Linked DNA regions of Planctomyces sp. SH-PL62. Each later gene encodes a partner of the first gene's protein in a complex. Links are inferred from orthologs where the notes say so. Each region holds a gene or a part of one and is shown on either strand. Other genes may lie near its edges. The genes, in order: tsaE and tsaD.

Evidence for each region.
Region 2: the proteins of tsaE (region 1) and tsaD are in contact, whole or in part, in a crystal structure (PDB 6N9A), measured with the Thermotoga maritima proteins. The link is inferred for Planctomyces sp. SH-PL62 from one-to-one orthologs. Residues at the interface, in WP_004082108.1 of Thermotoga maritima: Leu37, Gly38, Lys46, Lys57, Val59, Lys60, Ser61, Thr63, Phe64, Thr65, Leu66, Met67, Val69, Pro71, Tyr82, Arg83, Leu84, Asp86, Asp88, Phe89, Asp93, Ile128, Asp130, Glu131, Arg134; in WP_004082750.1 of Thermotoga maritima: Cys10, Asp11, Arg49, His50, Leu82, Gly84, Gly135, Gly136, Glu154, Thr155, Leu156, Asp157, Asp158, Ser159, Glu162, Asp165, Lys166, Arg169, Leu170, Tyr175, Lys213, Thr214, Leu217, Tyr218, Gln221, Arg222, Asn324.

The regions. Positions count from the first base shown.
Region 1 is NZ_CP011273.1:5,376,552-5,391,394, reverse strand. What follows is about bases 11,844-14,843. They hold tsaE (tRNA (adenosine(37)-N6)-threonylcarbamoyltransferase complex ATPase subunit type 1 TsaE), read left to right. Parts: upstream 11,844-13,100; coding sequence 13,101-13,586; downstream 13,587-14,843. Other genes in these bases: mutS (DNA mismatch repair protein MutS), read right to left, coding at 13,972-14,843; VT85_RS20855 (hypothetical protein), read right to left, coding at 13,621-13,965; VT85_RS20865 (thiamine-phosphate kinase), read left to right, coding at 12,145-13,104. Outside these bases: VT85_RS20925 (deoxyribonuclease IV), read right to left, coding at 1-139; VT85_RS20920 (hypothetical protein), read left to right, coding at 315-785; VT85_RS20915 (30S ribosomal protein S1), read left to right, coding at 964-2,418; VT85_RS20910 (HPF/RaiA family ribosome-associated protein), read left to right, coding at 2,546-2,899; VT85_RS20905 (hypothetical protein), read left to right, coding at 3,016-3,420; VT85_RS20900 (zinc-dependent alcohol dehydrogenase family protein), read left to right, coding at 3,417-4,421; VT85_RS26985 (DUF1493 family protein), read left to right, coding at 4,549-4,902; VT85_RS20895 (ankyrin repeat domain-containing protein), read left to right, coding at 5,015-5,524; VT85_RS20890 (hypothetical protein), read left to right, coding at 5,576-6,829; argC (N-acetyl-gamma-glutamyl-phosphate reductase), read right to left, coding at 6,861-7,886; VT85_RS20880 (hypothetical protein), read right to left, coding at 7,928-10,354; carbon storage regulator CsrA, read left to right, coding at 10,702-10,902. UniProt on the Escherichia coli protein: Required for the formation of a threonylcarbamoyl group on adenosine at position 37 (t(6)A37) in tRNAs that read codons beginning with adenine.
Region 2 is NZ_CP011273.1:2,252,557-2,267,398, forward strand. What follows is about bases 6,618-9,616. They hold tsaD (tRNA (adenosine(37)-N6)-threonylcarbamoyltransferase complex transferase subunit TsaD), read right to left. Parts: upstream 8,647-9,616; coding sequence 7,588-8,646; downstream 6,618-7,587. Other genes in these bases: VT85_RS08650 (HAD-IA family hydrolase), read right to left, coding at 6,618-7,178; VT85_RS08655 (hypothetical protein), read left to right, coding at 7,378-7,563; VT85_RS08665 (S41 family peptidase), read right to left, coding at 8,643-9,616. In the rest of the region: VT85_RS08625 (Gfo/Idh/MocA family protein), read right to left, coding at 1-425; VT85_RS08630 (M56 family metallopeptidase), read right to left, coding at 538-3,270; VT85_RS08635 (BlaI/MecI/CopY family transcriptional regulator), read right to left, coding at 3,272-3,670; VT85_RS08640 (LpxI family protein), read right to left, coding at 4,082-5,011; lpxD (UDP-3-O-(3-hydroxymyristoyl)glucosamine N-acyltransferase), read right to left, coding at 5,064-6,191; more of VT85_RS08650, read right to left, coding at 6,465-6,617; more of VT85_RS08665, read right to left, coding at 9,617-10,133; VT85_RS08670 (thioredoxin domain-containing protein), read right to left, coding at 10,243-12,372; VT85_RS08675 (hypothetical protein), read right to left, coding at 12,449-12,676; VT85_RS08680 (hypothetical protein), read right to left, coding at 12,750-12,974; VT85_RS08685 (DUF362 domain-containing protein), read left to right, coding at 13,217-14,134; VT85_RS08690 (carbon storage regulator), read right to left, coding at 14,160-14,354; VT85_RS08695 (metallophosphoesterase family protein), read right to left, coding at 14,581-14,842.

The DNA.
Region 1 (14,843 bases):
TGATCGGCGGGGCGTTCCACTGGTTGTTGTTCTTGGTGAAAAGCTGGACCGTCTCGAAGCCGAACGCGTGCGCGGCGCGGACGGCCCGGTCGTAGCCGCCGGCGATCGACATGTGCGCCCCCAATTTCAACGGAGGCACGGCTTTCCGGCGGGTCGTCGAGCTTGTTCGAGGCATCTGAGAGATCCGGTTCGGGAGAAAAATGGACGAAACCGAGACGTTCCGCGCGGGCCGTCACTTGCGGTCCGGGCCGGGGCGCTCCTACAATGCGCTATCCAGCCGACCTGTCCAGAGGCGAGGGGCGAGGGTTCTACCAATGGGATGGCTGATCGGGGCCGGCGTCCTTCCCGTCTGCGTCTTCGCCGGATGGTGCATCCTGCACCGCCCGCTGCGCCTCTTCTTCGAGGACCTCCACGTCGATCGGGCGCGCGAGACGTTCCGACGCCGTCGCGAGCATCTGGAGGCGGATTTCGTCGCCAGCCTGGGACGGCTCGACCGCGAGGAAGGCGTCCGCTGGGAAGACGCCCAGTGGCACGACGAGATCGTCTGGGCCCGAGACCGCCAGACTCGGCGGTTCCTCGCCCTGGTCTGCGTGCATTTCGAACCCGAGCCGTATGAGCCCCCCCAGGCGCGTCGCCACGCGACGGCGGTCTTCGAGTTCCACAAGGGCGGGTGGGGGGCCGAAGGGAAGCGGCTGGATCAGGTCCGGCCCGACGAGGCGGTGGGGCGGAACCGTCGCTATGAGCCCGTCGCCGCCGCCCATCCCGAGCCTCGCCACTACGACTGAGGCCCTCCCACGCCCCCCCGTCACGGCCGCGCCGCCGGTCGCCCCGAGGGGGGACGCCTTGGCTCGATCCGCCGTAACGGATAGTCTGGATCCGGGCGAGCCCGCGAGGACGCGCGGATTCCGCCGCGACCGGCCTCGATCCCTGTCATGAACCAGTCTGGAAGACGGACCTGATCCCATGCCCGACGAACCGAACGCCCCCAACGCCCCCGGAACGCCCTCCCAGCCCGCCCCCCCTCCCTCCGGACCGCGGCGCTCCTCGGCATCGGCCCCGGCCTCGTCGCCCGGTGCGGCTTCCGCCTCGGCCTCGTCGCCCGACGCGGCCATCGACCGGGCGATGGACGCCGCCCTGGGCGGCGCGTCGTCCCAGGCGGCCGCCGAGCTGCCGCTCAAGAAGCAGTGGGATGACGAGCTGGAGGCCGAGCTCGAAGCGGCTCTCAGCGGCTTCGACCCCCACGCGTTCGACGTCGCCCCGGCCCGTCGCACCCGCGAGCAACGGCTCCCGGCCGACAGCAAGGGCCGCGGCCAGGAGTCCCAGCAGGGCTTGCGCAAGGGGCGGGTGATCGGCGTCCGGGGCCGGAGCCTGTTCATCGACCTCGGCGGCAAGAGCGAGGGAGTCGTCCCGCTCGACCAGTTCGAGGGAGAGTTCCCCGCCGCCGGCTCCGAGATCGAGGTCCAGTTCGACCACTTCGACCGCTCCGAGGGGATCGTCCACCTCCGTCTCAAGGGGGCGGCCATCGAGGCCGACTGGAGCAACCTCCGCGAAGGGGTCATCGTCGAGGCCAAGATCACCAAGGCCGTCAAGGGGGGCGTCGAGGTCGACGTCGACGGCATCCGGGGCTTCATGCCCATCAGCCAGATCGACCTCAACCGCGTCGAGGACGCCTCCGACTACATCAACCAGAAGGTCAAGGCGGTCGTCACCGAGGCCGACCAGCGCGAGAAGAACCTGGTCGTCTCCCGCCGCGACCTGCTGGAGCGGGAACGCGCCGAGCTGCGCGAGAAGACCTGGGAGACCCTCGAAGAGGGCCAGATCCGCGACGGCGTCGTCCGATCGGTCAAGCCTTTCGGCGCCTTCGTCGACGTGGGCGGAGTCGACGGCCTGCTGCCGATCGGCGAGATGAGCTGGATCCGCGTCGAGAAGGTCGACGACCTGATCCGCCCCGGCGACAAGGTGCAGGTCCAGATCCTTCGGATCGACCGCGAGACTCGCAAGCTCACCTTCGGCCTCAAGCAGCTCCAGAAGAACCCCTGGGACGACGCCGACGACAACTACGCGCGGGGCGCGACGATCCGCGGCAAGGTCACCAAGATCATGGAGTTCGGCGCCTTCGTCGAGCTGGAGCCGGGCGTCGAGGGCCTGATCCACGTTTCCGAACTTTCTCCCACCCGGGTTCGTAGAATAGCCGACGTGGTGCAGCCGGGGCAGGAAGTCGAAGTCCGAATCCTGAAGGTCGAATCCGACGCCCGGCGCATCAGCCTGTCGCTCCTCCCCCTGGCCGCCAAGGATCAGGCGGAGGAAGAAGACGTCGAGGACGACGACGCGCCGCCCGTTCCCAAGCCCGAGCGGAAGATCCCCCTCAAGGGTGGCCTCGGCGACGGCGACCCGTTGTTCCCGAAGCTCGGCTCGTGACTTGCATAAGAGAAAGCCGGGCGCCGACGGGGGCGTCTCTTGCAAAAGGCCCCCCATGACGTACCATTCTCAGCGGCGGGGCCGCGCGAGGCCCTTCGCTTCGAACGCAGTGCCAGCGAGGTGAACGATGCAGATTCATGTCCTCACCGACAATCACATTCAGGGCAGCGAGCGTCTCGTCGAGGAGATCTCCCAGGGTCTCGTAAGTACCCTGCAACGGTACGGCGAGCAGATCACCCGCGTCGACGTCCACCTGGCCGACGTCAACGGCCCCAAGGGCGCCGACAACGATAAGCGCTGTTTGATCGAAGCCCGCCTCGCCGGCCATCAGCCGCTCGTCGCCAGCCACCAGGCCGCCACGATCGACGAATCGGTCGACGGCGCGTCGGAGAAGATCTTCCGGATCATCGAATCCACCATCGGCCGCCTCCACATGCAGAAGGGACCGCAGACGTCCGCCGGCGGCGACCAGGTGATCTGATCCGACTCCGATTCGACCGACGGTCCACTCGGATTCCACCAACGGCCGGGACGCCGGGCTCCACAGCCTGAAGCGTCCCGGCCGTTTCGCTTTCCCCGTCGACGTGGGAGCCTGTCATGGAATCGAACTTCGACGACCCGGACGAACGGCTCCTCACCGAATACTACGGCCCCCCGCAGGAGCGCGAACGGAAGCTCCTAGCCTACCTCGCCGACCTCGTGGAACGGCTCACCGAGCCGGGCCTCCGCGCGATGCTCACCACGCTGTCGGGCCAGAAGGACAGACTCCTATGCATGAAGTTCCTCGCCGAGAAGGACATCGCCGGGGCACCGCTCGATCAGTTGCTCGATCCCTTCGTCCCCTGCGGGCTTGAACTGAACATCGTGTCCCAGGATGGCTCGGACTACATCGTGGACGTTGGCGCGGGCTGGCAGACGGTGGGCGACGGCGGGCGATTCGTCCTGCGGAAGGACGTCGAGGAATTCATCGTCGTCGAAGGTCCGGAGACGTGGATCGCTTGAGCGACGCAGCGTCCAGGCCGATCAACCAGGCCCTCTGGTATCGACGCTTCGGCCCACCCCGCGACGTGCTCGCCCTGGAGGCTGCCGAACTCGCCCCGCTCACGCCTTGCCGCGTCCGGGTCCGAATGCTCGCCGCGCCGATCAACCCGTCCGACCTGATCCCGATCACCGGGGCGTACCGGCATCGCGTCGTCCCGCCTCGGGTCGCCGGCTACGAGGGCTGCGGGATCGTCGTCGAGGCGGGCGACCGCGCCCTCCTCAACCGTCGCGTCCTGCCGTTGCGAGGCGAGGGAACCTGGCAGCAGTTCGTCCAGGCCGATCGCGAATCGATCATCCCCGTCCCGGACGACGTCCCCGACTCGCTCGCGGCGCGGGCCTACATCAACCCGCTCGCCGCGCTGCTGATGCTGGAGGGCTGGCCCGTCACCGGCCGCCGCGTACTGCTGACGGCCGCCGGCTCGACCTGCGGGCGACTGCTCGGCGCCTGGGCCGTCGCCGCGGGGGCCGCGGAGGTGTTCGCCGTTCATCGCTCGCCGGTGCATGCCGAGGCCCTGGCCGCCCTCGGCCTGTCGCCGGTCCGCCAGGACGACCGGACGCTCGCCGCCGTCGCCGCGAAGGCCGACGTCTCCTTCGACGCCGTGGGGGGGCGGCTTGCCGAGACCCTCCTCGCCGCGATGCCTCGCGACGCCGCGCTGGTCTCCTACGGCCTGCTGTCCGGCGAGCCCTTCCTGCCGATCGCGACCGGCCCGACCGTGCACCGGTTTCACCTTCGCGACCGATTGGAAGCCGTGCCCTCCGGGACCTGGCGGGGTTGGTTCCAACGCCTCTGGCCGCTCCTCCGCCTCGCCCCGATCCCCGACGTCCGTCCCTTCCCCCTCGCCGACTGGCGCGCGGCGTTGGCGGCCTTCGAGGAGCCCGGCCGATCGTCCAAACCGATGTTCACGTTCCCCGACCCGGCCCTCGGCGACGAATCCCAAATGGACCGGCTCATCAGTCCGTAGTCCTCCAGGCGACTCCTCATCTATCCTATACTGCGGTGTCCGCGCAGCGTCTCTCAGGTCTGCGGCGGAAGCGGCGGCACGTCCGCGAGGCCCCGAGAACGGTTACGCAAAATTGCCTTCGACGAACATGAGCAATCCCAATAATTCAGAATGCGATGATCTTGAAGAAGTCGTTCGAGCGTTCGTAGGCGAACAGATGCCGTGGATAAATTCTGCCGTAAAAATCAACTGCGATCTTATTAGCGAAAGCAAGATCTATGGTGATGACGTGTGCGAGTTCATCGTCGACTTCAGCCGACGGTTTAATGTTGACATCTCAGAGTTTCGATGGGAACGACACACAAGCCCCGAGGGATGCACCCTTCTGTGGATGATCTTCACGTCGTGGCGACCTCAAAAGCACGTGCCCATTCGGCTGCTGGATCTGATCGACTCCGCCCGCGCTGGGAAATGGCGCGTCGGCGAGACCGAGAGTCTCTGAGGGGGGAGGCGAGCAAGAGGAAAAGGTGCTCTGCTGAGAACCGGCGAACCTCTGTCGGCTTGTTGCCGCGTCCTGGCACAACACGACCACCGATCCGACGGAGGCCGTCCCCATGGGAATCAGTAGCACGGCTTTGACGTTTCTCCTGGCCGTCGGCTTCACGATCACGAGTCTTCTCGCCGCCGCCTATTTCTTCCGATCCTCGATCCGACGCTGGATCGTGCCCGCGTCCTGCCTGGCTTTTTTGGGGTTGTCGGCGCTCTTCGTTCGTCATCTCTATCAGGCCTTCTGGCTTGACGAACGGCTGTTCATCGCTGCGGTCGAGGGGGACGTGGGACGGATCAAATCCTTGTTAGCCGCCGGAGCCGATCCGAACGCGACCTGGGAGGATGGGACCTCCGCCCTGGAAGCCGCCCGGCACACGGGCAGCAAGGAGGTCGTGGAAATCCTGAGGCGAGCAGGCGCGATCGAGCAACCAGGAAATCGCGCCGGGCAAGCGATCGGTCTCTCTGTGTTCGACGCACCCTCGCCTCGGGCGGCCGACGCCGAGCCCGCTTCTGGACGCCTGCGGCGCAGCGGGACCGTTCCTTTACTCGTTGAGCCGGCGCCGACGGCCCGTTAGATTCTCACGTAATCCTTCGACGGGCTTTCGAACCAGGCCACGGAGTCAATCATGAAGATACGCCCTCGAATCTCGCTGGGAACCCTCTGGCTCGGGATGGGCCTGGCCGCGACGGCCGTGCTCGCGGACGACCTCCGGCCGATCCCCCTGACCGCCCGGATCCAGGACGTCCAGCCGATGACCGGGATCGTCCTGTGGTCGACCAACGCGGCGGTCGAGACCGCGCCGATCCAGCTGGAATTCCGCTACGTCACCTATCGTGAGGTGGTGAACGCGAAGGGGGAGTACGACTGGTCCCCGATCGAGAAGCTGCTGGACGAGGTCGCCGGTCGCAAGCATCAGGCGATCCTCCGCTGGCATGACACCTACGTCGGCAAACCCTCGGGCGTCCCGGACTCCGTCCGGCTGCTCCCGGACTACCGCGAGACCGTGGCCCTCAGCGAGCAGAAGCGCACCGCGTTCCCCGACTGGTCGCACCCGGAACTTCGGCGGTTCCTGCTGGAATTCCTGGATCGGTTCGCCGAGAAGTACGACCGCGACCCCCGCCTGGCCTTCCTGGAGGTGGGCTTCGGCCTCTGGGCCGAGTACCACATCTACGACGGCCCGATGGAGATGGGCAAGACGTTCCCCTCGCTCGCCTTCCAGCGCGAGTTCGCCGAGCGGATGGCCGCGAGGTTCCATCGGACGCCCTGGATGATCTCGGTGGACGCGGCCGCCGATCGCGCCCCGTTCGCCTCCGACCCGAAGCTCCTCGCCTTGCCGTTCGGGCTGTTCGACGACTCCTTCAACCACGCCCGCCACGCCGAGGTGAACGAGCCGAACTGGGATCGGCTGGGGCGGGACCGCTGGAAGATCGCGCCGATGGGCGGGGAGTTCAGCTTCTACGAGCCGAAGGACCAGCGCGAGGCGCTCTCGCCCACGGGGCCGCACGGCGTGGAGTTCTCCCGGCACGCCGCGAAGTTCCACATCTCGTTCATGATCGGCGACGCCCAGCCGCGCCATCAGAAGCCGGAACGTATCCGAGAGGCGGGGATGGCCTGCGGCTACCGATTCCGGGTCTCCCGATTCGCGGCCTCGGCGAGCCGGGCCGAGGTGACGATCGAGAATACGGGGATCGCGCCGATCTATCACGACGCGTTCCCCGCCGTGAACGGGGTCCGGGCGAAGGACTCGCTCCGGGGCCTGCCGCCGAAGGAATCGCGGACGTTCGCGATCGACGCCGGGGGCGAGACCCCCAAGCTGACCATCGAGTCCGACCGCCTCGTGCCGGGGCAGCGGATCGAGTTCGACGCCGACCTTCCCTGACCGGAATCGCCTTCGCGCCGACGGCCCTCCGTCAGAAGAGGGCCGTCGTCTCGGGCGCGCCGAGCATCAGGTTGAGGTTCTGGACGGCGACTCCGGACGCGCCCTTGATGAGGTTGTCGAGGCAGGCGAGGACGACGATCCGGCCCCGAACCACGCGGACGGTGATGTCGCAGAAGTTGGTGAAGGCGGAATCCTTCGTCGCCGGCAGGTGGTTGATGACGCGGACGAACGGGCTGTCGGCGTAGAACGAGCGGTAGAGTTCCAGCAGGTCGTGCTCGACGGCCGGCTTGATCGGCCTGGCGTAGATGGTGGCGAAGATGCCCCGGTCCATCGGCACCAGGTGGGGCGTGAAGATGACCTCGACGGCCTCGCCCTCGCCGCCGGCCGTGGTGAGGATCTGGTCGATCTCCGGCGTGTGGCGGTGCCGGCCGACGTTGTACGCGGAGAAGCTCTCGTTGCACTCCGGGAAGTGCGTCCCCAGCTTGGGCGACCGCCCCGCGCCTGAGACGCCGCTCTTGGCGTCGATGATCACGCCCGTCCGCTCGATCAGCCCCTCTGCCACCAGCGGCGCCAGCGCGAGGATGCTCGTCGAGGTGTAGCAGCCGGGGTTGGCGATCAGGTCCGCCGCCGGGATCTGGCTGCGGAACAACTCCGGCAGGCCGTAGACGGCCGACTTCAGGCCATCGGCGTCCGTGTGGGCGTGGCCGTACCAATCCTCGTAAACTTGCGCGTCGGTCAGCCGGTAGTCGGCGCTGAGGTCGATCACCTTCACCCCGCGCTCGCGGAGCGACGGGACGACCGCCATGCTCGCGGTGTGGGGCAGGGCGAGGAAGGCGAACTGCGCGCGCTCGGCCACGCGGTCGGCGTCGAAGGGCTCGCAGGCCAGGTCGATGCGCTTCGCCAGGCTGGGGTGGATCGCGTCGAGCCTCGGGGACTCGTCCTGTCGCGAGGTCGCCACGGTCACCCGGACGCCCGGATGCTTCAGGAGGATCTGGATCAACTCGCGGGCCGCGTACCCCGAGGCCCCCACCACCGCCACGCCGACTGGTTCCGCCACGACTCGATCCCCTTCCCGTCCCGGCTTCGTCTCGCCCCGCCTCAACCCGTCGCGAGCGAGGCGCCGCGACGCTCCCGCCGCATGGCGTAGATTATCGCCGAGCACCACGCCGCCCAGCAAGCTCCCGACGCCCCGAGCCCCCGGCGGACGTCGGCCGCGTCGTACGTCAGACGCAGGACGGCCCCCGGCGCCGACGGCCCATCGACCGCCACCCGCATCCAGCCGCCCCCCGCCTTACCGACCCGGAACGCCGGTCGGATGTTCGCGGGCGCCCCCGGGCGGCCCTCCTCGACGACGACCGCCCGCCACTGCGGGTCGTACAACACCGAGACGAGCACCGCGCCGGGACGCTCGACCCCTTCCAGCGAAATCTCCCACTCGATCGGCGCCCGCGCGACGGCCTTCAACGGCCGCGCCGCGTCGATCGCGTCGAGGACCGGCCTGGGGTCGCCATTCGACTCCTCCGGGACGTCCGAGCCCGTCGACCAGGCTCGGGGGGCGTCGGCCCTGGTCCGCACGATCCGAAAGGCGTCGGCCGAAGGACGACGCTCCGGGTTCCAGTCCCGTCCGAACAGCCACCGCGCCAGGTTCGGGTCGGCGATCGTCTCGACCGACTCGTCCGGGCTCCGAACGACGGGCTCGGTCGGGTCGAGCACCCGCAGCCCCGCGCCGGTCGCGCGCATCGCGCGAAGGGCCTGGGCGCCTCCGGGCCCGCCGTCGAGCGGGCCTCGCGCCAGGGCGGCGAGCGGCGTGAGCGCCGGGAGGTCGAGCGTCCGATACGCCTGCACCGGCGCCAGTCCGGCGGCCATCGGCAGGTTCCGCAAGGGGTCGATCGTCCGCGTCCCGCTCGGCTCCTCGGCCAGCCTCGCCAGGACCGGGCTCTGCTCGGCCAGCGGCCGGAGCGGCCCGACGTCGACCAGTCGATGACGGCCCAGCAGCATCAGGTCGGCCCCCGTCAGAACGACGAGCGCCGCGGGCGCGAGACCTCGCAGGCGGGGGACGGCCGAGAGCCCCGCCACCGCCGCGACCGCCGCCAGCAGCCCCAGCGTCTCGACAAGCTCGGTTTGATAGATCGAGTACCGCCGCTCCTCGAACGAGCCGAGGTTCGCCGTCGGCCGTCGCGCCAGGCTCGCCACGCTGCGGAAGTCCGGGTCGCCCTCCCAGGGCCTCGCCCGGAACGCTCGCTCGAACAGGTCGGCCGCGCCCCGACCTCCCGAGGGGGACGTCGACCATAGCGCCAGCTCGATCATTCCCAGGGTCGTCGTGATCCCGAGCAGGGCGACCGCCGTCAGGACCAGGAGCCCTTGCGAAGGACGCTCCCACGATCGCCACCGATCCAGCCCCACGCCCGCCAGGACCGCCAGGGCCAGCGTCATCGGCAGCCCCCAACGCGCGGGCGCCCGGAAGAACGAGAAGCCGGGAAGCTCGATCAACGTCCGGAAGCCGGGGACGTACGGCCCCAGGCTGAGGAACAGTGAGACGGCCGCCAGAACCGCCAGCCCCCGCACCGCCGCGTCGCGACGGCCTTCACGGACGATCGCCAGCGCCGCCAGGAACAGCGGGACGATCCCGACGTACGCCAGGTATTCCTCCGGCGACGTGTGGAACGGGTCCCAGACCAGCGGACGCCAGAGCGGCGAGCGGTGGAAGAGGTTGGGGGCGACCAGGCTGACCAGATGGAACGGGGTCGCGGCGAACCCGGAGAGATACTCGAAGTCGCGACGATCGGCGGCCATCCCCGCCAGCCTCGCCGTCGGCCAGACCTGCATTGCGCCCAGGGGCAGGACGACCGCCAGCCCCAGCACCACCACCCCCGAGCGCCGAAAGGCACCAGGGCCCTCTCGCCGAACGACCCCCTCCGCAATCGCCCAGACGGCCAGGATCGCGATCGTCGCCTGCGTCATGAAGGCGATCTGGAAGTGGCCGGGCAAGACTTGCATCGCCAGCACGACGCTCAAAAAGAACAGTCGCCTGGCCGAACCGGGACCGGCATGGCTCAACAACGACCACGCCAGGCCCCACGCCCAGGGGAGCCACGACCCCGTCGTGTAGCCCCATGGGTGCGGCATGTGGATCACGAAGAAGCCCGACGCCGCGAACGCGAAGCCCGAAACCGCCGATCCCGGTCGCCCGACGCCGAACGTCCGCGCGCACCAGAACGCCCCCAGTCCCCCCCATATGGTGTGCAGCACCAGGCTCGCGACGTACGCACGCTCCACGGCCAGCAGCCCATAAAGGAGGAGGTGCGGCGGATAGAAGACGCCCATCTGGCTCTCGCCGACGCCCGGGAAGCCATATCCCCACAGGTCGTTCCAGACGGGAAGGCGGCGATCGGCCAGCGAATCGGCCAGGACGCTCATCAAACCCAGGAAAAACTGGGTGACGTCGCCGCCGATGGGCATTGCGGTTCCCAAACTGAACGGCAGGAGCCAGACGAGAAGCGCCAGGACCAGCGCCAGGCTCGCCACGATCGCACCTCGGGGGGTATGGACCCGCGCGGGCGCACTCGACTTCCCCGATGACACGGCCTCGTCCACTCCGTCGGCCTTTCGCTGCAGGTAACTTTTGCAAATTCTCGGGCGATCTTACAGGAATCCGGCTTGACCGTCACCGCCCGCGCGGCCTCCGACGGCGGCTCGCGGCCTTTTCTCGGCCGATATCGGTTCCTGGAGCGAACCTCGCCGGTCTTCGCATCGTCTTGGCATGGGAGCTGCTCTCTATAACCGGCAATCGAAGGCCAAACCGTCCAGGAGTGACGCTCGGCCCACCGCCGAGATGACCGATAATCGACTCGATCGAACAAGGAGGAAGAATCATGCTGGTCCTGAGCAGGAAGTTGGGCGAGGCGATCCACATCGGTTCGGACATCCGCATCGTCGTCGCGAAGATCGACGGCCACCAGGTCCGCATCGGCATCGAGGCCCCCATGAGCGTCTCGATCAAGCGCCAGGAAATCTGCTTCGAGCTCGCCTCCGCCGAGGAGGCCGATCGGCTTCTGGAGGCGGTGAGCGCTTGACGACCCCATCCCCGGCGCGCCCACACTGGACGACCTGACGAGGGCCGGAGGTCCGGCCCTCGTTCCAGGTCCAGGTGGAAACCGATGCGGATCGTAATCGCCCCCGACAAGTTCAAGGGGAGCCTGACGGCTCCCGAAGCGGCCAAGGCCCTCGCGCGGGGAGTTCGTGCGGCGGAGCCGACGGCCGAGATCCTCGCCGTCCCCATGGCCGACGGCGGCGAAGGGGTCGTGGAGGCGCTGGTCGCGGCCACCGGCGGTTCCTACCACGAAGCTCGCGTCACGGGCCCCCTCGGGTCGCCCGTCCCCGCGCGATTCGGCCTGCTCGGCGACGGTCGCACGGCCGTCGTGGAGATGGCCGCCGCAGCCGGCCTGGCGCTGGTCCCCAGGGATCGCCGCGACCCTCGACGAACCACCACGCGGGGCGTCGGCGAGCTGATGCTGGCCGCCGCGGATCTGGGCGTCGGACGCCTGATCGTCGGCATCGGCGGCAGCGCGACCAACGACGGCGGCGCGGGGATGGCGCAGGCGCTCGGGTTCCGATTGCTCGACGCCCAGGGCCGCGACCTCGCGCCCGGCGGCGGCGCGCTCAGGGCCCTCGATCGCATCACGCCTCCCGACGCGGGGACCGCCCTGAAGGGGGTCGAGGTGTCCGTGGCCTGCGACGTCACCAATCCGCTCTGCGGCCCCACTGGCGCCTCGGCCGTCTACGGCCCGCAGAAGGGGGCGACGCCCGACATGGTCGAGGAGCTCGACCGCAACCTGGACCGACTGGCCCGGATCATCGAGCGCGACCTTGGCGCGGCCGTCGCCGAGATTCCCGGCGCGGGGCCGCGGGGGGCCTCGGCGGCGGTCTCGTCGCGTTCGCGGGGGGCCGCCTGGAGCGTGGGATCGACCTCGTGACAGCGGCCGTCGGCCTGGCCGACAAGCTCCAGGGCGCCGACCTCTGCCTGACGGGCGAGGGTTCGCTCGACGCCCAGAGCGCCTTCGGCAAGACCGCCGTGGGCGTCGCCCGGCTCGCCCGCTCGCTCGGAGTCCCGACCTTCGCCCTGGTGGGCTCGATCGGCGAGGGGGCCGAAGCCTGCCTGGGTCGCGGGATCGACGCCTACTTCCCGATCACTCGGGGCCCGATGTCGCTCGAAGACGCCCTGGCCCGGGCCCCGGAACTGCTCGCCCAGGCCGCCGAACAGGCGGTGCGCGGCTTCCTCGCCGGGGTCCGCAACGGGTCGCAAGGGGGTGTCCCCCATGAATGAAGAAAGCGGCATGGGCGAATTCGGCCTCATTGAATGGATCCGACGTCGGGCGGCGGGCGGGGTCGACGGCCTCGCGCTCGGCATCGGCGACGACTGCGCGGTGGTCGACTTCCAGGGCGCGCAGGTCCTGGTCACGGCGGACATGCTCATGGACGGCCGCCACTTCCGGCTGGCGGAAGACGGCCCCGAGGCCGTGGGTCGCAAGGCGATGGGCGTGAACCTGTCGGACGTCGCCGCGATGGCGGGCGTCCCCCGGTTCGCGGTCGTCGCGGTCGCCCTTCCCCGAGGCGCGGCGGTCGAGGTGGCGAAGGGCCTGCACGAAGGGATGCGACGCATGGCCGACCGCTTCGGCGTCTCGCTGATCGGCGGCGACACCAACGCCTGGGACGGCCCGCTCGTCATCTCGGTGACGCTCATGGGGACCGCGACCGAACATGGCGTGCGGAAACGCTCCGACGCGAAGGTCGGCGACGCGATCTTCGTCACCGGCCCGCTCGGCGGCAGCTTTTTCCGGGGCCGCCACCTCCGTCCCGAGCCCCGGGTGGTCGAGGCCCTCGCGCTGGCGGACGCCGTCCCCTTGCACGCGATGATCGACCTCTCCGACGGCCTGTCGTCCGACCTCGGCCACATCCTGGAGGAGAGCGGTGGCCTGGGAGCGGTGCTCGACGCCTCGGTCGTGCCGATCCACGCCGACGCCCACGCTCATTCTCTCGCCGACGGCGTCTCGCCGATCGTCCACGCCCTGAACGACGGCGAGGATTTCGAACTCTGCTTCACCGCCCCGCCCGACGCGGCCGACGCGCTCTCCGCGACACCCCCCGACGGGGTCCGGCTCCACCGCATCGGCGTGATCGTCGAGTCGCCCGGCCTGCTCCTCCGAGGAACCGACGGCCGCACGACCCCGATCGAGGCGAGGGGCTTCGACCACATGAAGGGGCCGTCGCCGCGATGAACGTCCAGCGCCTCGAGAACGCCTTGCGGATCGAAGTGGAAGGCGAGTCGGAGACCGTCGCGCTCGGCCGGGCGCTCGCCGAGGTCGTCGCGCCCGACGTCGTCGTCGGCCTGGTCGGCCCGCTCGGCGCGGGGAAGACGCGCCTCAGCCGCGCGATCGCCGAGGCCCTCGACGTCGACCCCGCGGCGATCGCCAGCCCCACGTTCGTGCTCATCCATGAATATGAAGGCGTGATGCCGATCTATCACTTCGACGCCTACCGGCTCCCGTCGCCGGCGGCGTTCGAGGACCTGGGCGCCTCCGACTACTGGACCGCCGGCGGCGTCTGCCTCGTCGAGTGGGCCGACCGCGTCCCCGAATCGCTCCCCCCCGACGCCTGGCGGGTCGCGATCGAGCCCGTCGACGAGACCCGGCGGACGATCCGATTCACCGCCCCCGCCGACGTCCGCGACCGCCTCGCGATGATCCTGGCGCGGGCCTAGGATCTCGAAATCGACCGGCCGTGCTTCGCTTGCGTCATCCGTCGGTCGAGCTTCCCGCACCGTCGGCGAGGTGTTCTTCAAGGGTCCTCGCCTCGCGGGCGAGCCGGGAGAAATCCCACCAGGAGCCTCCCACGATGGGGAGCCAGAGCAGGGCGGCGAGGGCCAGTCCCAGGTCGGGGCGGTCGAAGGCCGCGAAGAGGGCGAGGAACGCGGCGGCGATCGCCGTAGTGACGGCGGTGAGGACCCAGCAGACGGCGCGACGGCGGGCGAGCTGGACATCCAGGGGCTCGGCGTCGAGGCGGAGTCGGCTCGACGTCGGTCGCGGACCGGGCCGGGGGGCGTCGCGACGATCGGTCGGGTCGGGGGGCTCTTGGCTCATGAGGGGTCAGTCCGCCAGTTCGCGGAGCCGCCGGAGCAGCGCGACGGCCTGCTCGGGCGGGACGGCGTCGATGTCCAGGCGTCGAAGTTCGGTCAGGAGGGGGTCGGGGAGCGCGGCGAAGAGGCTCCCCTGGAGGCCCCGGCCGGACTTCACCTTGCGGCGGATCGGGCCTTCGGGCTCCGGCAGCCCCGGGTCGGGCCCGTGCTGCTTCTCCAGGAAGGCGAGGATCTCCCGGGCGCGGTCGAGGACGGGGGAGGGGACCCCCGCCAGCCTCGCGACGTGGATGCCGTAGCTCTGGTCGGCGCCGCCGGGGGCGATCCGGTGGAGGAAGACGATCTCCCCCTGGCTCTCGCCGACCGCCACGTTGGCGTTGCGGAGCCGCGGTTTGGTCTTTTCCAGCTCGACCAGCTCGTGATAGTGGGTGGCGAAGAGCGCCCGGCAGCCGACGGCGTCGTGCAGGTGCTCGGTGATCGCCCAGGCGAGCGAAACGCCGTCGAACGTGCTGGTGCCGCGGCCGATCTCGTCGAGGATGACGAGGCTTTGCTTCGTCGCGTTGTTGAGGATGTTGGCCGTCTCGGTCATCTCGACCATGAACGTGCTCTGTCCGCGCGACAGCTCGTCGGTGGCCCCCACCCGCGCGAACAGCCGGTCGACCACGCCGATCCGAGCCCGGCGCGCCGGCACGAAGCTGCCGATCTGGGCGAGGATCGCCATGAGGGCGACCTGGCGGATGTACGTGCTCTTGCCCGCCATGTTCGGGCCGGTGATGAGGAGCAGGTCGCCCCAATCGGGGCCGAGCTTCGTGTCGTTGGGGACGAACTCGCCGCGCGGGAGGAGGGCGTCCAGCACGGGGTGGCGTCCGGCCTCGACCTCGAAGA
Region 2 (14,842 bases), 3.1 Mb from region 1 along the record:
GTCCCGTCGTCCACGAGCTTGCGGATCGCGTGAGTCCGGGGCTGATGCCGCCACATGAAGGCTTCCATCAGCAGGACGCCGCGAGCCCGGCAGTGCTCGGCCATCTCCCGCGCTTCGCCCGCGTCGAGCGCCAGGGGCTTCTCGCAGAGGACGTGCTTGCCGGCGTCGGCCGCCTTGAGCGTCCAGGGCTTGTGCAGCTCGTTGGGCAGGGGGATGTAGACCGCGTCGATCTCGGGATCGGCGATCAGCTCCTCATACGACCCGTACGCCCTGGGGATGGCGAACTCGGCCGCCCAGGCTTTCGCCTGATCTCCGTCCCGACTCGCCAGCGCGGCCAGCGTCCCCAGCTCCGACGCCCGGATTCCCGGGATCAGCCCCCGCCGGCAGATCCGCGCACAGCCCAGCAAACCCCATCGCAGACCCATGCCGACACCTCGCGACGACGACCCCTCAGCGTGACCGACCGACCCGTCCCCCTCGAAGATACCCCGAAGGAGCCTCGATGGCGACGGGTCGGCTTCCTCGCGCCGGTCCGCGTCACTTCGGCTCCAGGACGAGCGTCACCTCCTCGATCCGCCCTTCGGGGAGCTTGAGCGTCCGGGTAGCCGGCGCGAAGCCCTCGGCCTTCGCGGTGACGACGACCTCGCGATCGGGCAGCATCTGCGACGTGCGATAGCGGCCGTCGTTCTGCTCGTCCTGGATCGCTTCCGTCTTGCGCCGGCCCCCCGACAGGCCCACCTTCCGCTCACCCTGCGGCCCGTCGCCGGTGTACTCCACCTCGGCCTGGAAACCCTCGACCTGCCGGCCGTCCTTCGTCGTGGCGTTGATCACGATGACCGGCGCGACGTAGCGGACGATCTCCACGTCCTTGACGTCGTGGTCGAGCGTGCCGAGCTGCAGGGATCGGCCCTCGGCCAGCGGCGCGTCCTTCCCCACCCGATGTCGCACCGAGGCGTGCTCGTTCGTGGAGATATCGAGCTGCGCCTCTTTCAAGCCCCGGGGGGCCTTGACGGCGAAGCGGCCCTCGGCGTCCGGGTTGGTCTGGACGTGCCACGACCCGTCGCCGTGACGCCCGAAGAGGAAGCTCCCCCAGCCCGACTTGGGCCGCCCCTCGGAGTCGATCCAACGGCCCTCGACCGTGACGTGGGGCACCGCTCGCAGTTCCAGCGGGGCCGGGGCCTTCCCGTCCTCGATCGTGACCTTCTTCCGGTCGAAGACCCCGGGGGGCTCGCGTCGGACCCAGCTTTCCGAACGGCCTCCCCGCGTGTCGACGTCCGTGGTCGCGAGGGTGTACGAGCCCGGGGGGAGGGGGTCGAACGCGAACCGCCCCTCGGCGTCGGTCTCGGTCGTCCTCTGGATCGCATCGGAGACCATCAATCGGTTCAGGAGGTCCGAATCCGCCACGCTTCCTCGCTCTCTCCGAGCCTCGAGGAGAAGTCCCGGCAGCGGCTTGCCCTGCTCGTCGAGGGCCTGGCCGGATAGCGTGGCGCCCGCCTTCAGACGAAAGGCCCCGAGGTCCCCGCGCTTTCCCTCGGCGAGCACGTGCATCTCCGGGGCGAAGGCTTTCGGCAGAATCCAGAAGACGCCGTCGCCGGGGGTGGTGATCGGCAGGTGGAACGTCCCGTCGGCGGCCGTCTTCGTCCGGGCGAACGAGCCGTACTCGAACTGATCGCGGCCGACCTTGTCGGTTCGCGAGTAGGCCAGCACCTCGACCCCCTCCGCGGGCGCCCCCTCGGGCGTCTCGACCTTCCCGGTGATCGGCTTCGCCGGGCGAAGCTCGACGGACTCGAAGAAGGGGCGTTCGCCGAGCCTCTCGTTCTTCCGGATCATGGACAGGGAGTAGCCGAACCCGGCCCTGGTGGCGTAGTCGGGATGTTCGACGTCCAGTTCGATGTAGAGCAGGCGCTCGGCCGACTGCTCCGGGGGGATCGTGAAGGCGTACGTCCCGTCGGCGGCGGTGGTGTGGCGGGTCTCCTGCACGACCCGGTTCTCGCCGTCCCGATAGATCGAGCGCCGGACGACGACCGTGGCGCCGGCGATCGGCTTGCCGTCGTCCTTGTCCTTGACGATCCCCTTGTAGCTCAGCGTCTCGCCGGCCGGTTTGGGAGCTTCGGGCGGCTTCGCGGCGTCCTGCGCGGCCTTCGGCTCCTCGGGGGCGGGGGCGGCGGCGTCGAGGCGGAAGCCCGACGCGGCGAGGACGACGGCGGCGGCGACGGCGGCGGCGGCCAGGCTCCAGCCCGCCCGACAGCGCGGCTCCAGCGGTTCGCGGTCTTGCACGAGCATGACGACTCTCCGATACAGGTTCGATCGACGGTCGCCGATCCCCTGGGCGGGCCGCGAGGGCTCGGCCCCGTGGGTCCGCGCGAGATGGACGAGGAACGCGGCGTAGTCTTCGGCCGTCCCCGCCGACGCGGCGCGGGCGTCGGCGAGGTAGTCCTGGCAGAGCCGAAGCTGGCGCCTCAGCCACCAGAACAGGGGTTGATAGAACAGGACCAGGCCCGCCAGGCAGGCGAGGTTCCAGCTCCAGGCGTCGCGCCTCGCGACGTGGGACCACTCGTGCGCGAGGGCGTACCGCAAGGCCCGGCCCTCCGCGTCGTCGCACAGCGAGTCGGGGAGCAGGATCACCGGCCGGAGCCAGGTGTAGGTGAAGGGGAGGGCGATGCGATCGCTCATCAGGAGCCGGACCCGATCCCCTTCCGGCCCCGCGCATTCGAGGAACGCCTTGCGAACCGCGAGCGACGCCGGACGCGCTCGCCGCGCGATCCGCCAGAGAGCGACCTGACCGACCAACCACCAGGCCCCCAGCCCGAACGCCACGGCGCCGTAAACCCCCGCCGCGATCGTCGCGAACGGGGGGACGAAGCCCCGGCGCGCAACCGACGGACCCGCCGAAGCCGACCCTGGAGCGACATGGGGCGCCGCGAACGTCGCCGTCGCGGGCTTCGCGCGCCCGAAGTCGCCCAGGGCTGGCTCCGGCGCCCCCGCGACCGTCGCGCCGAATCGGTTCGCCACGGCCGGGGCGTCGTCCTCGCGCCCGCCCGGCTCGGAAGCGGCCCGCGACGGCAGGAGCCCGATGGACCATCGGGGGACGATCGGCAGGGCGGCCAGGAGGGGGAGGAACGCCGCGCCGAGAATCGTCAGGACCACGAGCCGGGCGCGACGCACCGGCTGGGCGCAGAGCCGGGCCGCCAGGCTCCCCAGGGCCAGGACGACCAGCCCGCCGGCCGCCGCGTTCGCCAACCGGCTCAGGTCGAGGATCTCTCCATCCATCTCAACCCCCCTTCGATCCGGGTTCCCCTTCCGCCGCCTTGCGCTTCCTCGCCGCCGCGATCAGCCGCTCCAACTCGCGAAGCTCCGACTCGCTCGCATCCTTCACCTGCAACAGGCTGAGGACGACCTGATCCAGCGCCCCGTCGAACGTCCGGTGCAGCAACCGCGAGGTCACCCGATCGCGCGAGTACGTCGGCTCATAGACGAACGTCCGCCCGTCGGCCCGATGCCGCACCAGCCCCTTCGTCTCCATGATCCGCAAGAGCGTCTGGATCGTGTTGAACGCCAGCTCGCCGTCGGGACACATCCTCTGATGCACCTCCCGAACGCTCCCGGAGCCCAGCTCCCAGAGCGCCTTCAGCACATCCAACTCCCTCGGACTCGGGTCCGTCTCCGACATCGAACACCTCCCGGCACCTGACTTATTAAGTTAGGTGAACGATACGTGCCGACGACGGGTCGGTCAAGAGCTTCACCTAAGAATCCAGGTGACTTTTGGAAGGGTGCCGACGCCAGGCCTTGTCCCCGCGAGGGGGGAAAGGCAGGCTCGCGGAGGCGGATCAGGGGACGCGAACGGGGTCGGGGACGTTGCAGATCCCGGACGCCGCTTCACGATTCGCGTCTGTGCGCCACCGTCCTGGTAGGGGCCAGCGGTTAGGCGGAAGGGCTCGGGAGGGGAAAGGAAGATATGAAAAACGGCCGAACGAACCCAATCCGCGGCTCCGAATTTGAGCTGTAAAGCTCGATCGAAAAGCCACTTGCGGCCGATGGGTTCGTTCGCGAGGGGGGCCGAGCGATGCCAATTCGGGGGTCAGGCGGTGAAGCCGTCGCGGACGGCGATGATGGCGATGCCGTAGCGATCGGCGAGGGCCACGACGTCGGGCTGGTCGACGACGATGGTGCGATCGGCCTCGATCGCCAGGACGCGGGCACCGGCCTTGCGGAGGTTCTCAATGGTGACTAGGCCGACGGTGGGGACGTCGAACCGCATGTCCTGCTGGGGCTTGGCGACCTTCACCAGGGTCCAGCCGCCGGCCCGGCAGAGCTGTCCGGCGCGCTCGATGCAGCGGTCGGTCCCCTCGATGGCCTCGATGGCCAGGGTCGCCTTCTCCTTGACCGCGACCGACTGGCCGACGTCCAGGCGGCCCATCTCCTTGGCCATCACCCAGCCGAACTGGATGTCCTCGCGTTCGGCGGGGGAGGGGACGCGGCGGGTCAGCAGCCCTTCCTTGACGAGCAGTTCGGGGGCGTAGTCGAGGGCCGAGGCGAAGGTCATATCATCCCTTTCGAATTCGGCGATGACGGAGAGGAGCAGGGAGTCGTCGCGGTTGTCGGCCCGGTTGCGGCGGTGCCACCACTGGACGGTCCGCAGGTCCGGGCAGAGGTGGAGCCAGCGCATGGGGGTGTAGATCACGTTCTTGGTGACCTTGCCCGCCATGACGATCTCGCGGGCTCCGCGGCGGCGGAAGGTGCGGATCATCCGGCCCATCTTGGCGACGCCGACGACGTCGAAGGTGTCGCAGAGGTCGCGCAGCTCGTCGGAGGCCTCGTACTGGATGCCCACGCAGGCGACGGCGAAGCCCTGGCGGCGGGCGGCCTCGGCGAAGAGGATCGGGAACCGGCCGCTGCCGGCCAGGAGCCCGATCACCGGGGCCTCGGTGGGCTTGCGGCTCGGGGTCCGGCGGATGCGGCCGAGGCCCAATCCCAGGCCGCGACGGGTCGTTTCCTGGAGCAACGGCACGTCCTGTCTCCCTGATTCGGATTCGTCCGGGGTCCCCGGGGAGGAAGCGGCGTCAGAAGCCGGTCGGGTCGCCTTCGGCCGCCTCGTCGACGTCGCCGAAGCCGCCGACGGTCCCGTCGTGGTGCGGCTTCATCGGCAGGAGCGCCGAGACGGCCTCGATCTGGGCGGTCAGCTCGCGGAGCTGCTTGTGCATGTCCGGAAGCCGGGCGATCATCTGGAACAGCCGGCGTTGCTCGCGGACGGGGATGGCCGGGGAGCCGAGGACCTGCTGGCCGCTGGGGATGTTGCGGTGGACGCCCGACTGGGCGCCGACCACCACGCCGTCGCCGATGGTCGTCTTGTCCTTGATCCCGGCCTGCCCGGCCATGACGACGTAGTCGCCGGTCTTGCAGCTCCCGGCGATGCCGACCTGGGCGCAGAGCAGGTTGTGGCGGCCGATCTGGTTGTTGTGGCCGATCATGACCAGGTTGTCGATCTTGGTCCCCTCGCCGATCCGGGTGGCCTCGAAGGTCGCCCGGTCGATCGTGCAGTTGGCGCCGATCTCGACGTCGGAGGCGACCTCGAGCCGGCCGGTGTGCGGGACCTTCACGTGCCGGCCGTCGACCTGGCGATAGCCGAAGCCGTCGGCCCCGAGGACGGTCCCGGAGTGGACCTCGACCCGGTCTTCCAGCACGACGTCGGGATAGAGCACGACGTTGGGGTGGATGACGCAGTCGCGGCCGATCCGCGCCCGGTCGCCGATCACGGCCCCGGGGTGGATCGTCGAGCCCTCGCCGACCACCGCCTGGTCGCCGATGTAGGCGAACGGGTAGATGGCGACCTCGGGGCCGACCTCGGCCGTGGGGGCCACCCACGCCTGGGGATGGACGCCGACCCAGCGGGCCTTGCTCTCGCCGCGGAGGTGGGTGCGGACCGCGATGAACGCGGCGATGGGGTCGTCGACTTCGATCACGGCCAGGTGTTCCTTCACCGGAGGCCGCTTGGCCCGGAAATGGGGGCCGACGATCGCGGCCGAGGCCGGCGACGTGCGCAGCAGCTTGGCGTAGCGCTCGTTCTCGATGAACGTGATATCGCCGGGGCCCGCCTCGTCCACGGTCCTCGCCGAGCGGATGGGGACGTTGCCGTCGCCCACGAGGCGTCCGCAGACCAAGGCCGCGAGTTGTTCGACCGTTGCGACCACTGGCGATTCCTTTCTTCCCTGAAAGGAGCAGACCAGGACCCTTGGCGACGAATCAGGAGGTCGAGCTTCCGTCCAGTCCGGTCTCTGGAAATCCATTTCCCTGGGACCCGCGATCCGATCCGTCGTCGGCCTTCCTGGCCGTGCGGGAATCTAATCCAACTCGGCCAAGCCGGCAAGCCGAGTCGGGGCCCGCCCTGGGGGCGAGAGGGCCGCCGTCTCCGGGGTTCCTCTCGCCGCTCCTAATCGTCAATCGTCCGGGGAGCCCGCCGAACTTCAGACTTCCGCCGCACGAAGGGCCGCCACGGCCGTTAATTCGGCGACGCTGGGGAGCCCGCCGGAATCGCCGTCGCGGCTCAGGAAGAGCGCCGCGAGCCCCGCCCGATGCGCCCCCTGGATGTCGTTCTCCAGGTCGTCCCCCACCGAGAGGACCCGATCCGCGGGGAGCCCCAGACGCCCGCAGACGGCCTCGAAGAACGCCGCATGCGGCTTCCGGTAGCCGACTTCCGACGACACCACGATGACCTCCACGGCGTCGGCCAACTCCGGCAGCCCGGCGACTACCTTGTGCAGCCGGCTGTCGAAATTCGAGCCGATGCAGACCTTCATCCCGGCCTCCCGGATCGCCTCGACCGCCGGGGCCGCGTCGGGAAAGGCCCGCCAGGATTCCGGCCGGCCGAAATGATCCCAGAGTTCGTCGAACGCCCGGACGGGATCGGGGACTTCGGGAAGCACCAGGGCCACGATTTCGCGCCAGCGACGACGCTCCACCTGTTCGTCGGTGGAGAGAAAGCCAGCTTCGCCCTCGACCAGATCGCTCCGGAACGCGGCCTTGAACCGCCCCCGGACCTCCTCAACGTCGAGACGGACCCCTTGCCGGGCGGCGGCCTGGGTGTAGGCGACGGCCACGGAAGGAGTCGGCTCGATTAAAGTCCCGACGGCGTCCAGGACGATACCCTGGATACGTTCCCATTTCAGTTGGTTGTTCATGACGTCCGTTGGCTGGCATCGTGGATTCGTCCGAAGGTCGTCAAGGCTTAGCGATCCGCCTCAATCGCCCCTCACCATGACCGGCCCGCCAATCTGGGCAAGCCGCGTCAACATTGTCGGGCGAAAATCGCGGCAAGCAAGTCGTTTCCCGATCCGAGTCGGCTGCTCCTCGTTTCCTTCACCCTCGGAGGCCGCGCCCATGCGTTCGCTCCACCACGGCCCGAACTCGTTCCGCCAGGGGCCGCACGTCCAGGCCCGGGAACTCCCCCCCGGCCAGGTGCAGGCGCTCGACCGCCGGCGCACGCTCGACCAGCAGCAGCGGGCCTATCAAGGCATGCACGTGAAGCCCGGGACCGCCGACCCGGGACGCCGGCCCCCGTCCTGATGCGGTCGGGACGGGCCGGGTGGATCAGGACGGTCGCGGCGGTTTGGGACGGACGAGGCCGGCGGCGACGTCCACGTCGAGCTCGGCGGTCTGTCCGGCGGCCAGCTTGAGCAGGGCCACCCCGGCCATCGCCGCGTTGTCGGTGCAGAGCGAGAGGGGGGGAATGAAGGTCTCGACCCCCATCCGCTCCATCGCCGCGCCCAGTTTCTCGCGAAAGCGACCGTTCGCGGCCACGCCGCCCCCGACGCCCAGCCGCCTCATGCCGGTCTGTTCCAGGGCCTGTCGGGCCTTGGCGACCAGGACGTCGACCACGGCTTCCTGGAAGCTGGCGGCGAGATCGGCCGTCATCTCGGGCGTCGGCTCGACGGCCCCGCGCTCCTGGTTCGGCCCCCGGAGGGCGTACAGGACGGCCGTCTTGAGCCCCGAGAAGCTGAACGCCAGCCGGGGGTCGCGGAGGAACGACCGGGGGAAGGCGAACGCCCTGGCGTTCCCGGCCTTCGCCGCGCGCTCGATCTCCGGCCCGCCGGGATAACCCAGGCCGAGCAGGCTGGCGACCTTGTCGAACGCCTCGCCGGCCGCGTCGTCGATCGTCCCCCCCAGCAGCTCGCAATCGAGCGGGCCCCGGCAGGAGTAGAGGCTCGTGTGGCCCCCGGAGACCACCAGCCCGACGCACGGGTAGACCTCGAGGTCGGGATGGGCGAGCTGGCAGGCGTAGAGGTGCCCTTCCAGGTGGTCGACGGCGATGAGTGGGACGTCGAGCGCCAGGGCCAGGGCCTTCGCGGCCGTCAGGCCGACGACCAGCGAGCCGACCAGGCCGGGGCGGGTCGCCACGGCCACCGCGCCGACGTCCTTCAGGCCGACGCCCGCCCGCTTGAGGGCCTCGTCGATCATCGGCACGATCTGGACGACGTGGGCGCGCGACGCGATCTCAGGCACGACCCCGCCGAACGGCTGGTGCAGCCCGATCTGGGAGGAGACCACGCTCGACAGGATTCGCGGGACGACGAAGCCCGGGGTGGCCGGCCCTTCCAGGACCGCCGCCCCGGTCTCGTCGCAAGTCGTCTCAATCGCCAGCAGGATCACGCGGCCTTCTTCTCCTCGGCCGCCGGGGGGGCCGGGGCGTCGATCTTGCCCTTCAGGACTTCCAGGGCCTTGTCGAGCACCTTGTCGACGAAGGGGGGGACGGCGTCCGGATTCGGGGCGTCCTTGGGGGGCTCGGGCTTGGTCGGGTCGACGGGGGGCTTCTCCTCCTTCGGCACGTCCTTGCTCTGGGCCTTCTCCTGGTTCTCCTGGGCCTTCGCCGCGTCGGACTGGGGCTCCACCGGCTTCTTGGCGGCGTTGAGCTTGGCCAGGGCGGGGAGGTCGCGGGCGCGGCGGGCGAGGAACCAGTCGCGGTATTCGGTGGGCGTGAGCTTCACTTCCATGTCCGGGTCGGGCGAGACGCCCCACTTGTCGGTGGTCTTGGCGTCTCGGAAGCGATGGATGTTCTCGCCGGAGGGCCGGTGGTAGCTGGCGACGGTCAGCTTGAGCACGCTGTTGCCGTCCTCAAGCTCCATGATGTTCTGGACCGAGCCCTTGCCGTAGCTGCGGTGGCCCACCACCACGGCCCGCTTGTGGTCCTGGAGCGCGGCCGAGACGATCTCGGACGCCGAGGCCGAGTTCTGGTTCACCAGGACGACCATCGGCAGCTCCTCGTAAGGGCTGTCGTGCTGGGCCACGTACGACTTGGGGATGGTGTTCCGCCCCTTGGTGCTGACGATGTCCCCTTTGTCCAGGAACAGGTCCGACACCTCGACCGCCGCGCTGAGGAGGCCGCCTGGGTTGTCGCGGAGGTCCAGCACCAGGCCTTTGACCCCCTGGTCCTTGAGCGTCTCCAGCGCCTTGCGGACTTCGTCGCCGGTCGACTGGATGAAGCTGGAGATCCGGATGTAGCCGATCTTCTTGTCGGGATCGAGCATGTAATCCCAGTCGCCGTTCTTCTCGCGGCGCTCGCCCAGGACGCTGGGGACCTCGATGATCGCGCGGGTGAGCTTGATGGCCGTGGGCTGCTCCGCCCCGTCGTGCAGGACGTTCAGCTCGACGTCGGTGCCGGGGAGGCCGGTCAGGGTCTCGACCGCTTTGTCCGAGCTCATCCCCTCGGTCGAGTGGCCGTCGATCTCCAGGATCAGGTCGCCCGCCAGCACGCCGGCCTCGTAAGCCGGGGTGCCGACCATCGGCGCGATGACCCGCAGCCGCCCGGTCTCGCGGTCGATCCCCACCTGGATGCCCAGGCCGCCGAACTTGCCCTCGATCTGCTTGCGGAACTGCTGCCATTCGCCCATGTTGATGTAGGACGAATGCTGGTCCAGGTTCTGGAGCATCCCCTCCAGGGCGCTTTCCAGCAGCTCCTTGCGATTCACCGGCCGGACGTAGTTGGCCTCGACCTTCTCGACGGCGTCGACGAACAGCCCGTAAAGCTCCAGCATCTCATCCTTGGGCTTGGCCCCCTGGGTCGTCCCGGCCACCCAGCAGAGGGGGCTCAGGACCGCCGCGACAGCCAGGGCCAGATAGATCCGTCTCCGTCTCGACATCGGCGAGCCTCCCAAATTACGGCTTCCACCCCGCCCGACCGGCCCGCGATCATCAACGGCCGGCGCTCCTGCATTCAAGTGTAGTCGACGTCCGATCCGACCGGCAAGCTCAGCCGGAATTCGCCTCCGCCAGCGCGGCGACGATGGCCGCCGCCCCGACCACCGGCGCGCGACAGGTCCGGTTCTCGCAGTCGTAGAGGGTGACCTCCTCGTCGAGGGCCGGGCGGTCCTGGAGGAGCGTGACGAGGGGGGCGAGGGCGTCGCGGTCTTCGGCCAGGCTGGGGGCGACGACGGCGGGGGGGAGGAACCGCGCGAAGGCGGCGTCGACCGCGGCGTCGAAGTCGCGGCGGCCGGGGCCCGGCCCGGCGATGATCGCCAGCTCCCGCACCGGGGCGAGCGCGAAATCCAGGGCGATCAGGCTCTGGCCCCCGGCCGAGGGCGCCGATTCGATCACCGGCGCGGCGGCCTGGAGCGCCTGGCGGCCGATCCGGTCGAAGTCGTCGCGGCCGGTCAGGGCGGCCAGGCGGAGCAGGGCGGTCGCCGCCATGCCGTTGCCCGCGGGGGTCGCGTCGTCGAACAGGTCTTTCTGGCGGGTGATCAGGGTCTCGTGATTCTTGCCGGTGAAGAAGAAGCCGCCGTGTTGCTCGTCGAGGAACTCGGCGATCATCACCCCGGCCAGCTCCACGGCCGAGGTGATCCAGCGCGGGGTTCCCGTGGCCTCGTAAAGCCGCGTCAGGCCGTCGATCAGGCACGCGTAGTCGTCGAGATAGGCGTCGAGCTTGGCGACGCCGTCCTTGTAAGTGTGCAGCAGCCGGCCGTCGGCGGTTCGGAGCCGGTCGAGCAGGAAACCCGAGGCGCGCTCGGCGGCCTCCAGGAAGCGGGGCTCGGCCAGGGCCCGGCCCGCCTGCGCCAGCGCCGCGATCGCCAGGCCGTTCCACGAGACGAGCACCTTCGTATCCTTGGCCGGCGGCACGCGGCGATCGCGCGCGGCCAGGAGGGTGGCCCGCGACTCGGCCAGCTCGATCTCCAACTCGTCCAGGTCCCGGCCGAGCGCCCGGGCGGCCTCCTCGACGGGGCGCGGCAGGTTGATGATGGCCTTCCGATCCCAGTTGCCCATGGACGAGACGTCGTACACCAGCGCGAACGTCCGGCCTTTTTCCTGGCCGAGGATCTCCAGGACCTGGGCCAGCGACCAGACGTAGAACTTGCCTTCCTCGCCCTCGCTGTCGGCGTCCTCGGTCGAGTAGAACGGCCCGTCGGGGTCGGTCATCCGGTCCAGGACGTATCCCAGGGTCTCGCGCGCCGTGCGGGCGAACGCGGGCTTGCGGGTCGCCTGGAAAGCCTCCACGTACGCCGAGGCGAGCAGGGCGTTGTCGTAGAGCATCTTCTCGAAGTGGGGGACGAGCCAGCGCTCGTCGGTCGAATAGCGGGCGAAGCCGCCGCCGAGGTGGTCGTAGATCCCCCCTCGCGCCATCTTGTCGAGCGTGAAGGTCGCGGCCTGGAGCGCCGCGGCGTCGCCGGTGCGGGCGAAGTGGCGGAGCAGGACGCGGAGCCCCATCGGGTGCGGGAACTTGGGCGCCTGGCCGAAGCCGCCGTGCTCGGCGTCGAAGCTCCGGAGCAGGGCCTTCGCGGCCCGGTCGAGCAGGATCGTCGAGGGGGGCGAGGAACTCCCCCCCTTGCGGCCCACGTCGGCCGCGTTCCGCAGGTGTTCGGTCATCTCGGCGGCCGACTGGCGGATCTCGTCGCGGCGCTCGGTCCAGGCGCGATGGACGCTCAGCAGGACGCGGGGGAACCCCGCCATGCCACGCGAGTCGGTCGGGGGGAAGTAGGTCCCGCCGTAGAACGGCTCCAGGTCCGGGGTCAGGAAGACCGACATCGGCCAGCCCCCCTGGCCGGTCATCGCCTGCACCGCGTTCATGTAGATCTGGTCGAGGTCGGGCCGCTCCTCGCGGTCGACCTTGATGTTCACGAAGTGGGCGTTCATGATCCGGGCGATGTCCGGATTCTCGAAGCTCTCCCGCTCCATGACGTGGCACCAGTGGCACGCGGAGTAGCCGATCGACAGGAAGATCGGCCGGCCTTCCGAGCGGGCCAACGCGAGCGCCTCCGGCCCCCAGGGGTGCCATTCCACCGGGTTGCGCGCGTGCTGCAACAGGTAGGGGCTGGTCTCCCCCGCCAGGCGATTGGTGGGAGGTTCGGACGTTCCGGCGCGATCGGGGCTTGCGTGTGATGACGACATGACGGGATTCTAGGCCGAGACGCGGCGCGAGGTCAACGACCCGGCCGCGCCCCCGGCGTCGCGGTCGTCGCCGGCCTCAGATTTCGTTGGCGAGCGAGTAGACCCCGCCCCCCTCGCGCTTGAGCTTCCCCTCGGCGGCAAGCTCCTCCCAGATCCCGGCGGGATGGCCGGCGGGGGGCGTGACGCCGCCGATGTGCGAGGTCTTGCTGCCGGGGCTGAGGCCCGAATGGTCGTCGAGGCGGGCGAGCTTGAGCCGCTTCTTGAACGCCTTGTACGCGCGCTTGCGCTCTTCTTCGGTCGCCATGATCGAACTCCCGGACGAGTCGGTCGGACGGACGGACAAAGGGAGAGGGACCCGCCGCGACGGGGTTGTCGGGTCAGACCGCGTCGGCGAGACGTCGGCTGACGACGTCGAGCAGGCGGCCGACTTCCTCGGTCTGGAAATGGCCGTTGAATCGGACGCGGAACGTCGTCTCGTCCGGCTCGGCGTGGTTGTCGACGGCGTCGTGGGAGTGGATGACGACGCCCTTGAAGGAGCGGCGGCGGAGGAGCTCGTCGAGAAGGTCCTCGGTCGCGTGCAGCTCCAGCTCACGATTGGTCATTCTCGGCCTCGGTGAGAATGGAGGAGTCCTGCCGACGCCCCGCGACCGCGCCGTTGCGGTGACGCATCTGGGTCGGCGGCTCCGAAGTCTATTCTAGCCGCCCCCCTCGCGGCGGGGAAGGTCAACGGCGAGAGCCGGCACCGCATGGGCCTCGGCCGGTTCCAGGGCCTCGGCACGCCGGCTGCATCAAGGTCGGCCGGATCACGGCCCGCCTGGGCCCGAGGGAAACGAGGACCGAACCGATGGTGCATCCCGACGAAGACCTGACAGTGGCGATCGCGGATCGGCCGGGCGACCCCGACGAGGGGATCGCCGAGGCGCTCGGCCACCTGAACCTGGACGACTTTCGCGACAAGGTCGTCTGCATCAAGCCCAACGACACCACGGCCGACGCCGACGACAAGACGGCCTGCACCCAGGCCGACACCCTCCGCGCCGCGATCCGGTACGTCAAGACGCTGCGACCGAAGTCGATCGTCGTCTCCGGCGGATCGGGGGCGAAGCAGACGCCCGAGGTCTTCAAGATCCTGGGCTACGACGAGGTGATCGCGGCCGAAGGGGTGGAATTCTTCGACCACAACCAACCGCCGTTCGTGGCGGTGGACCTCGCCTACGGTCCCCAGCGGAAGATCGTGGTGAACCCCCGAGTCCTGGAATATGAGCGGGTGGTCTCGCTGGCGCAGCTCAAGGTCCACCGGACGGCCACGGTGACGCTGGCGATCAAGAACATCGCCATGAGCTACCCTTGCGCGGAATTCTACGGCTACCCCCGCGTGAAGCAGGAGCGGCACCCGCACAACATCCTCAAGGACAAGCAGGCGTTCCTGGTCGGAATGGCGTTGCGGTTCCCGATCCACTTGGCGATCGTCTCCGGCCACCCGGCGATGATCGGCACGGGGCCGATCGGCGGCAAGGCGGTGGAGACGGGCCTGGTGATCGCCGGCCGCAACGCGGTGGCCGTGGACTCCGTGGGCGCCTTCCTGCTGGGCTTCGAGACCAACGGCGTCCAGCATCTCCGCCAGGCGGTCGAGGTCGGCCTGGGCGAGACCTACATGTCGCCCGACCGCGACGGCGGCGAGGGACGATTGAGGATCAAGGGGCTCCCCGTGAAGGAGGCCGTCAAGCTCTTCCGCACGGCGGCCTACGGCGAGGCGTTCTGACGGACGCGCCCGCCCGGCTGCGTCCTTACGACGAGAGCGACGACAGGGCGACGTCGCGATAGGTCCGAATCCGAGACCGAACTTCCCCCCGCTCGATGGGCGTGTCCTCCGGATATTCGATGGCCAACCGCACCCGGTCGCCCCGAATCTCCACGACCGTGACGACGATGTCGTCGCCGATCATGACGCCTTCGCCCTCTTCTCTGGGGATGATGATCACGATTCACCTCGTTGTAAGCCCTGGGGGTCCATGCCGCCCGCCGCCCGAGGGGCCTGCGGGCTGCGACGACGATCCCGATTGTAGCGAGGCGCCTCCCCCCGTCAATCGCGCACTCGACCGTGCGTCGAAGCGTCCTGGAGCCAATCGTCTTGCGCGTCGACGCAGGGGGATTTTCCGGTTGCGCAGGGAGGGACTCCCGCTCAGCTCCCGCGCCGCGGCGGCCGCGTCAGGCCCCGCGCCAGGCCAGTTCGATGCGCTCGCCGTGCTTCGAGCGGTCGCCGTCGACGCAGCGCAGCTCCAGCGTGGCCCCCTGGCCGTCGCGATGCGGCTCCAACCGGCACCAGCCCAGCGGCTGGGGATCGTTGAAGTGGTAGGCGACGGCCGGCAGGTTGACGAGGTGCAGGCCGTCGTCCTCGGCCCGCCGCCAGGTGTGCGTGTGGCCGAACACCAGGGCCTTCACCTGCTTGCGGGGCCGGAGGATCTCCAGG